Regions from separate parts of the Candidatus Villigracilis vicinus genome, predicted to be linked through region 2. Evidence: predicted binding sites of a transcription regulator. Region 2 holds the regulator's gene; the other holds the start of a gene.
What was found. Region 2 encodes LexA, which represses DNA repair genes until DNA is damaged. Its sites were predicted from a motif close to ACNGAACANNTGTTCNGT; they were not measured.
Positions count from the first base shown of each region.

Region 1 (4,769 bases), on a different contig from region 2:
TGGATCTGCCTGCCCAACTGCCTGAGACTTTCATCCAAGCCGCTGCGGATGTCCCGGCTGTATTATGGGCGCCCATTATCACCCCTGCGGGCGATGTGCCCAACCAGCGTTTCGCCGTCGTGCCGATCAATGATGTGCAGGCACCTTTCCCGCAACTGCATGATCTTGTAGATGAATCATATAACGCCTTACGTTTGCGCATTTCACAAGAAGCCGGGTGGGATGCACTTGCCAGTTTGGAAAATGCTTTTGTTCCATTGACGACCAGCCTTGAACCCGGTATGGATGAAGACTGGCTTTACACCGGGCGCGCATTTGCGATCAACTCTTTGATGGCGAATGCAGGTTGGATGGTGACCCTGCGTGAAGATATCGGAGCGCAAACCTATTGGCATGTTTACATTCGCTGCGCCGTGCAAGATGGTTCGATGGGGGAGCCCATTCACAATGTGCCCTGGAATTTGAATGCACGGTATGACCTTGATCCGCGCACCTATGAACAGGGCGGTGATTATGCGCCCGTCCCTGCCGGGTACTGGGTGGATGTGACTTCTCTTGCGTATGCTTACGGTTGGGAGCGTCTCCCTGCCTTGCCAACCTGGCGAACGTATTACAAAGGCGCGCGTTTCACTACTTTTGCCGCGACCGGCGGTTTGACTTGGTACCAAGCCATGCAAGAGTTGTACCCGGTGGCGGCGCTCACCACACCCACGCGTGTTTTGGCGCCTAGTCTGACTCCAACCAACACTCCGACCTTAACACCAACCATCCGCCCTACACGGACGCCGCGTAATACACCAACTCCGGTATATACACCAACGATCACGTTGACGCCCTCTGAAACACCGTTCCCGACTCTGACGCCCACACCTCCAACAGTGATTCCTGGTGGGTAGCCGCTGGCGAGTTATCTACTTTGAATCAAACCATGTCATTTAAAAGAACACTCGCTTCGTTATTCCTCTTATTATTGTTGTCTGCTTGTACTTATGGGGTAAGTAATCCCACGCCTACGCCAGTGATCGCTGTCGAAGCGCAGGACCAGCCTGAAGTCCAATTTGAGGCGTTTGTTACTCCGTCACCTCAACCTTTCCAATTTAGTTTGCCTACGCCAGGGGCGGAACCTATTACAAACTGGCGTCCACCTTTATACCCAGTGCCATGGGCGATCGCGCCATATGATCACTTTTTCTTCAACCGCCCTATTGCTGCAGATCAGACCAACTGGCCCATCGCGGATTATCGTTATGGCGGCGTATTTTTTGGCCGTAACATTGTGCATACCGGTGTAGACATTCCCTCGCCTGAAGGAACACCCATCCTTGCGGCAGGACCCGGTACCGTGGTTTGGGCAGACTGGGGTTTGTTTCTGGAGATCCCCGGTGATGAAACTGACCCCTATGGCATGGCGGTGGCGATCCGCCATGATTTTGGATATAACGATCAGCAGCTTTATACCATCTATGCTCATATGAGCCAGATGAATGTGATCAAAGGTCAGCATGTGGATACGGGCGAAGTAATAGGGTTGGTCGGCTCGACTGGCGCTACCACGGGTCCCCATGTCCACTTTGAGGTGCGCTTCCCATATAATTCCTTCTTTTATACCTATAACCCCGAGCTGTGGATCGCACCACCACAAGGCTGGGGCGTACTGGCTGGGCGCATAATGAATGAAAAAGGGGAGCTGATCCAGCAAATGGAGATCCTGGTTGCACCCGAACGTGCCTCGCGCACCTTCACCGTGCGGACCTACGGAAAGAGAGGCGCTGCCAATTCTGACCCGTATTACCAGGAAAATTTTGTACTTGGTGACCTTCCAGCCGGCATTTATAAAATTTCATTTAAATACGATGATGAACGTGTGCAAACCTGGGTGGAGATCTTTCCCGGACAGGTGACCTATTTCACCTACAAAGACAAAACAGGTTTTAATGTAGCCCACCCGCCCGCACCGACATTGGACTTTTTGCCAGGCAATTTACCTGCCACTCCCACGCTTCAGCCGTGATTCTGTAACCGATGGTTTACCCATCTTTAACCCCTTGACGGTCAGAACATCTGTGCTATACTCTCGAAACCTTAACCCACTCAACCTTTGTTTTGAAAATACCTTTCGTGGTTAAGCATATACAAGGAGATCCACTATGGCTAGAAAACCCCGCGCAGCAGCTTCAGACTCTGCCCCCTCATCAAATATGGATAACGCCAAACGGGCTGTTTTAGACAAAGCCGTTGGCGATATTCTCAAACGCTACGGCGACGGTTCCATCATGCGTCTGGGCGAGGCTCATGCCATGGTTACCGAGATCATCCCAACCGGCTCGCTCTCCCTTGATATTGCCCTCGGCGTCGGCGGTGTTCCGCGTGGACGCGTGGTTGAAATTTATGGACCTGAGTCTTCGGGTAAGACCACCCTTTGTTTACATATTGTTTCTGAAGCTCAAAAGAGCGGCGGTACCGCGGCCTTCATTGATATGGAACATGCGCTCGACCCCGTCTATGCCGCCCGCCTCGGTGTGGACATTGATAACCTGCTCGTTTCCCAGCCCGATACCGGCGAACAGGCGCTCGAAATTACCGAGACCCTCGTCCGCTCCGGTGCTGTCGATGTTGTCATCGTCGACTCCGTAGCTGCCCTGGTTCCGCGCAACGAAATCGAAGGCGATATGGGTGATGCCAGCATGGGTATGCAGGCACGTCTCATGTCTCAGGCGCTCCGCAAACTCAGCGGCGCCATCAACCAGACCAAGACCACTGTCATCTTCACCAACCAACTCCGCCAGAAGATCGGCGTCATGTTCGGCAACCCCGAAACCACCACCGGCGGTCAGGCGCTCAAGTTCTACGCCTCCCTGCGTCTCGATGTGCGTCGCATCCAGTCCATCAAGATGGGCGAGGAAGTCATCGGTAACCGCACTCGTGTTAAAGTCGTCAAGAACAAGGTCGCGCCCCCGTTCCGCACCGCCGAGTTCGACATTATGTTCAACGAAGGCATCTCCAAGAGCGGCGACGTGCTCGACCTGGCGACCAAGTTCGAAGTCATCACGAAGCGCGGCGCATTCTTCTCTTATGGAGATATCCGCATTGGTCAGGGACGTGAGAACGCCAAAGATTATCTGCGCTCCAACCCCGATCTGATGAACGAGATCGAAGGTGTCATTCGCCAGAAATCAATGTCTGGTGAAATCGCCCTGCCGATCGATTTGGGCGATGGCGGCGGTGGTGAAGATGCTGCCGCGGTCGAAGAAGAAGCGTAAAATAGAGTGGACACGGAAACGTGTCCACTTTTTATATGAAAAAACTACGCATCATCTCCCGCCCGGTTCTGTTTCTTCTCTCGGTCTTTTTTCTCGTTGTTGGTTGTGCCCCCCAAGCGGCGCCGACAGCTTTCCGACCACCAACAGCGGCTCCACCGACGCTGATCCTCCCAACAGCGACGCCTCTATCCATTACCGCCACCATCGCGCCGACCCTTACCGCCACAGTGGATGCTGGTCCATGCACGAATCTTCTGACCTTTCTTGACGACCTGACCGTGGAAGACGGTACAACTTTTGCCCCCGGTGCCGACATCGATAAGCAGTGGCTTGTTCAAAACGATGGCACCTGCAACTGGGACTCAACCTATAAATTGAAATGGGTAGGCGGCTATACCCTCGGCGTGACAGAAGAACAACCCCTTTTTCCAGCTGCTTCCGGGGTTCAGGTTACGCTGCGCATTGTCTTCACTGCGCCGGAAGAACCTGGCACATATCAAACCACATGGCAAGCCACAGCCCCGGATGGGACCCTTTTTGGGGATACCGTTTACATGGAAATCGTGGTGCAATAAGAATAGTTTCTGAAATGATCGATCAAGAGATGCATGTAGAGGTACCTGGAGGAGAGTAGTAGTATTTTCCACCCAGCACGGGCGGATAAAATGGAGAAAGTAATGAAAACAGGTGTGCGTTTCCTGGTGCTTAGTTTGGCACTAATACTGGCCGCGTCTCTTACAGCTTGTGGTCCCATCCATTGCGGCAACGATCTCAACGATGACTGTTTACGGGTTTTATTTGTAGGAAACAGTCTGACCTTTGTGAATGATCTCCCCACAACATTTTCAGAGTTGGCGCGTTCAGGCGGTCATAAAGTGGAAGTGGCAATGGTTGTTGAAGGCGGCGCGCATTTGTACGACTTTGTTTCTTCCCCTGAACTTTCCAATACACTTTCCTCGAGTCAATGGGATTATGTTGTCCTCCAGGAACAAAGCCAGCTGCCTTCGGTCGAATACTGGCGGGTTAATGATATGTACCCGGCAGCGAGGACCCTCGTCAAGAAGGTGAGGGCGAATGATGCCCAACCTATTTTTTTCGAAACATGGGGACGCGAGTATGGGTTTCCAGAAAATGGAATGCCAGACTTTGAATCGATGCAATATGAGATCGATATGGGCTATCAGCGGATCGCGAATGAGCTTAACGCTCCCATCGTTCATGTGGGCATGGTCTGGTTCCGGGCTTTGAGGTCAAACCCCGATCTTCAGCTATGGCAGGAAGATGGCAATCATCCCTCTGAGATGGGCACCTATCTTGCAGCTTGTGTTTTTTATGCAACTTTGTTTCAGGAAAGCCCGCTGGGGTTGGCGTATCCCGGGAATATATCGAAAGAGGTCGCACTTAAGTTACAGGAAGCCGCAGCAACAGTATTGATCAAATAATAAAAGGATAAACATATGCCAGCTCAAGATGAATTCCCGCTGATCTTTGAACAGCTAAAAGTCATCC
Region 1 is NZ_JADJDD010000005.1:209,589-214,357, reverse strand. It holds gene IPG80_RS05995 (hypothetical protein) at 1-896, shown strand, start outside; gene IPG80_RS05990 (M23 family metallopeptidase) at 929-2,011, shown strand; gene recA (recombinase RecA) at 2,199-3,260, shown strand; gene IPG80_RS05980 (NBR1-Ig-like domain-containing protein) at 3,296-3,835, shown strand; gene IPG80_RS05975 (DUF4886 domain-containing protein) at 3,938-4,702, shown strand; gene IPG80_RS05970 (hypothetical protein) at 4,718-4,769, shown strand, end outside.
Region 1: the regulator LexA is predicted to act here: its motif matches at 2,053-2,070, upstream of recA (recombinase RecA).

Region 2 (4,769 bases):
GTTCACATGCGCACCACGCTCGATTCGCGCCAGTCTGACCAGCAGTTGCGTGATGTAGTCGTGCTTCCGCACGGCTTGGGCAAGAAGGTTCGCGTGTTGGTGTTCGCTCAGGCAGATGGCGCTGCGGCTGCCCGCGCAGGTGGGGCAGATTTCGTTGCAGATGACGATGAATCTCTGAAGAAGATCGAAGGCGGCATGCTCGATTTCGATGTTGCCATCGCCACCCCTGATGCGATGGGTAAGGTGGGTCGTTTGGGCCGTGTGCTTGGTCCGCGCGGCTTGATGCCGAACCCCAAGGCTGGCACCGTCGTTTCGGCGCAGGATATGGAACGCGCCATCAAGGAAGCGAAGGCTGGTCGTGTGGAATACCGTCTTGATAAGAGCAATAACATTCATGTCTCCATCGGCAAGGTTTCTTTCGATGCAGACAAGTTGTATGATAACTATGTGGCGCTGATGGACGCGATCAACAAATCCCGCCCGTCTGGCGCGAAGGGCAACTTTGTCAAGCGCATTACAGTTGCCTCCACCATGGGACCCGGCGTGAAGGTCGATCCCAATGAACACATTGATGGAGCCGGATAAGCAAGACATCCGATAATTCCTAATAAACCACTTCGCCGATGAAGGCGGGTGTTCCTGAAGAGGTCGTGCGGTGTTCGAGACCAACTCTGGAACTTAATATCCTGCTCAGGTGGAGACCCAGTAGCATATTTCAGCGCCTCCGCGCTGTCTCCCTTTGGGAGTGCGAAAAAGTCTTTGCCTGCGTGAGTGGCAAAGACTTTTTATTTGAAAGGAGGTGAATACCCTTTGGCAATTTCAAAGCAACGCAAGGAAGAAGTGCTGGCTCAGTATAACGACTGGATCAAGCGCAGCGAAGCGGTCATTCTCGTGGAGTATACCGGCGCGAATATGAAGTCGCTCGATAGTCTCCGCGCGAAGATCCGTGAGGCTGGTGGTGAATTCCATGTGGTCAAGAATACGCTTGTTCGTCGCGTTTTTGCAGACAATGGCATGGAAGTCCCTGGTGACATGCTCGTCAAGTCTACGGCTGTTTCGTTTGCATTCTCAGACCCTGCCTCTACTGCAAAAGCCCTGACCGATGCCACAAAAGGCAGTGAGTTCGTCAAGGTTAAAGGCGGTTTCATGGCTGGCAAGTCATTGAGTGCTGCTCAGGTGAAGGCCTTGTCTGACCTGCCCCCGCTGCCCGTTATGCGCGCAACATTGCTCGGCGTTTTGCAAGCCCCGGCTGGCAAACTCGTCCGCACGCTCGCAGAACCCGCCCGCGGTTTGGCTGCTGTCATCAAAGCGCGCTCCGAGAGCGCACAGGCTGCTGCCTAGTTTATCGTCGCGAGTTCAACTCGCACCATTAAATTCAAATTTTCTAATTACTTAGCAAGGAGTGCTAAACAATGTCTGACAAGCTCGCTAAACTCGTGGATGAACTTTCCACCCTTTCTGTTCTTGAGGCTGCTGACCTCGTGAAAATGCTCGAAGAGAAGTGGGGCGTTTCCGCCGCCGCTCCGGTGGCTGTCGCTGCCGCTGGTCCTGCCGCTGCCGCTGAACCTGTTGAAGAGAAGACTGAGTTCGATGTGGTGATCAAGGATGCAGGCGCCAAGAAGATCGATGTCATCAAAGTCATTCGCCAGTTGACCTCCCTCGGTCTCGGTGAAGCCAAGGCTCTTGCCGAAGCTGCCGGTTCCAAGGTGCTCACCGGCGTTGGCAAGGATGCCGCGATGGATGCCAAGAAGAAGCTCGAAGAAGCTGGCGCTGCCGTCGTCGTCGAGTAATTTTTTTCAGGAACAAACAAAAAGGACCACCCGAATTCGGGTGGTCCTTTTTGTTCTTAACACCTATTTAAATTTTTCCAGGTCCGGTGGCAGAGACAATGGTTCCGTCGTTCCATTCCGGGTCTTCTTCGAGGAAGGAGCGGAAGATCAGGTAGCGCTCGTGTTGTGATGGGGAGTTGGCATTTGCCTGATAGGACTCCTTGTCAGTAAAGATCGCAACTAGAAAGTATTCGTTGGAGTCTGCATTTGTTTGAAAAATGTAATCTGCTATCCACCCTGGAATCTGAGATGAGTCGAATTCATCCATTCTTTTCTTGAAATGATCCTTGTTCACATCTTTTTTGACACGAAATCGAGCTATAGTTCCGTACATGGTTTACCTCTTTTCTTTGTACCAATAAAGACTTATTAAATATAATACACCATTAAAACAAAAAAGAAGCGGTGTACACCGCTTCTTTTTTGTTTTAATCTAGACCGCTTACGCAGCCATGCGTTCCATTTTGCGAATGACCATTACCACTTTCCCTTTGATCTCCAGTGGTTCGTTCTTTTTGATCATGATCGGCTTCATGGTGGGGTTGGCGGGTTGGAGACGATACCCATCCTTTTCTTTGTAGAAATATTTAAGGGTGGTTTCGTTCTTGTCGGAAAGCCAGACTGCCACCATTTCACCGTTACGAGCTTCCTGGGTAGGTTTGAGAACTACAATGTCGCCGTCGTTGATCATGGCGTCGATCATGGAGTCTCCCTGAACGTTCAAGGCGAACAGATCCTTGCCCTTTTCTTTGGCGGGCATCAGAGAAGTGGCAATGTCCACTGTGTCTTCTGCGGTGAAGGGGTTAAAGTCAGAGGCGGGGATCGGAATGGGCTCACCGGCTTGAATGACGCCCAACACTGGGACACGGAGCATGTCGCCAAGCGGGCTGTTGTTCACCAAGCGCATGCCGCGTGAAATCTTGCGGTCACGCTCAAGCAAGCCTTCTTTTTCCAACTGGTCAAGATAGTAATTCACCACCGAGGTGGAGGAGATATCGCAATGTTCTCCGATCTCACGGATTGAAGGGGGGTGCTTATGCTCGCGTTGATAGGACGCGATAAAATCCAGAATTTTCTGGTGGCGCTCGCCAATTCCCTTGCTTTTTCGGACCATCATCATTTCAAGCCTCCTGCCAGTGGTCTGGCGTAGGTACTGAGCATTATTCGCTCATTTGTGCTAGGAATGATAACCGAACGCCTGTTCTGTGTCAAGGATTTTCGAGGTAGAAACCCGGGTTAGACCCAGGTGCGCCCACGCATCCAAAAATACATGAGAAGTGGCAGCCCCAGTATGCTTGCCATTGTGGCAGTGAAAACTTGTTGGCTGGTCCAGCCGACCAGGTGGGCGACGGGTTCGAAGAAATTCATGCCGAAAAAGCCGGTAATGAAGGTAATAGGCATAAAGAAGGTGGTAATAATGGTTAGTACCTTCATGATCTCGTTCATGCGGTTGTTGGTCACGGAGAGATACGTCTCCATCGCGCCGCTGACAAGGTCGCGCAGGCTTTCGTTGAGGTCATGCAGGCGGACGAGATGGTCGTAAATATCGCGGAAGAAAATGCGGTCTTTCGGATCGATGACGCGGTAATCGTCTCGTGCCAGTTTATTTAGCACTTCACGCTGCGGGAGCAGGATCCGCCTCATGGTAAGAAGGATGCGTTTGAGCGTGAATATCTGTTCCAGGATTTCCCGTTTGGGGCGATCGAAGATTTGGTCTTCAATTTGGTCGATTTGAGTGTCGATCTGTTCAACAAGGGGCATGTAGCTCATGACCAGGGAGTCGACGATGCGATAAAGCAGGTGATCGGCGCCGTCTTGTATGTGGCGTATATCGCGCTGGCAGGCGACCCAGGCATCTTCCACGGCGGTGAGCAATTGATCATGAAAGGTGATGATGTAATTTTGCCCAAGGAAAATATCTAGCTCGTCGATCTCTGACTCAAAGACACCATGTTCATGTTTGTAATTCAGGATATTAAATACCATGTAAAGATGGTCTCCCCAATCGTCTATTTTGGCGGTGTGGGTTTCTTGCAAGGCATCATCAATAGCCAGGGGGTGGAAGCCAAAGCTGCGCAAAATGGGTTCGGCTTTTTCTTCCGGCTCGCCGATGAAATCTACCCATAACACGCCTTTTCGGTCGCGGATGAGTTTAGAGAATTCAGTGGGGGAGATGTCGGTACGGATGGGCTTTCCGGGTTTGTAATATAGAGTGCGAATCAAAGTGTGCCTCCAATAGGTATTTTTGTGAAATTTTGAAGCGAAAATCAATAATCTTTATTTGCGCCTCAATTTTATTGAAATAGTTATTGACAAAACTTATTTAATGAGTATAATTTTATTAGAAATAGAGAAAAACTTATTGATTTTCTGAAGTATGGTCTTGAATATATCAATTTCTTACTTAAAAAATCAAATCCATCCCATTATAAATCGGAGATGTCTATTATGCGACCTGCACCAACCCGTTGCCCGATCTGTCAATCTGAATTGGAAGTCATCCGTTTGCACTGCTCCAGTTGTGATACCTCACTTGAGGGTCGCTTTGCTCTGGGGCAGTTTTCTAATCTCTCTCCCGAACAAATGGAATTCGTTTTTACCTTTGTCCGCTGCGAAGGCAAGATCAATCGCATGGAGCAGGAGTTGGGGCTTTCCTACCCGACCATTCGTAATCGCTTGCATGAAGTGATCCGCAAACTTGGGTTCGAGCCCGGCAGAGATGAAGCGCCGGAAGTTGATGAAGCCGCCCGCAGTAATGCTTTGGATGACCTTCATGCTGGAAAGATCACTGTTGATCAAGCTATGCGTATTTTACGCGGTGAGGAGGAATAAGTCATGTCGAAAACTATTTCTGCAGGGCGAACCCCAACGATCGAGATCGACTCTGTTGGCGGTGACCTTAGCCTCGTCGGTTGGGAAGGTGACGACATTCTTCTTAAG
Region 2 is NZ_JADJDD010000008.1:13,234-18,002, forward strand. It holds gene rplA (50S ribosomal protein L1) at 1-585, shown strand, start outside; gene rplJ (50S ribosomal protein L10) at 811-1,341, shown strand; gene rplL (50S ribosomal protein L7/L12) at 1,413-1,790, shown strand; gene IPG80_RS08330 (antibiotic biosynthesis monooxygenase) at 1,858-2,163, opposite strand; gene lexA (transcriptional repressor LexA) at 2,272-2,949, opposite strand; gene corA (magnesium/cobalt transporter CorA) at 3,066-4,052, opposite strand; gene IPG80_RS08345 (DUF2089 domain-containing protein) at 4,278-4,661, shown strand; gene IPG80_RS08350 (DUF4097 family beta strand repeat-containing protein) at 4,665-4,769, shown strand, end outside.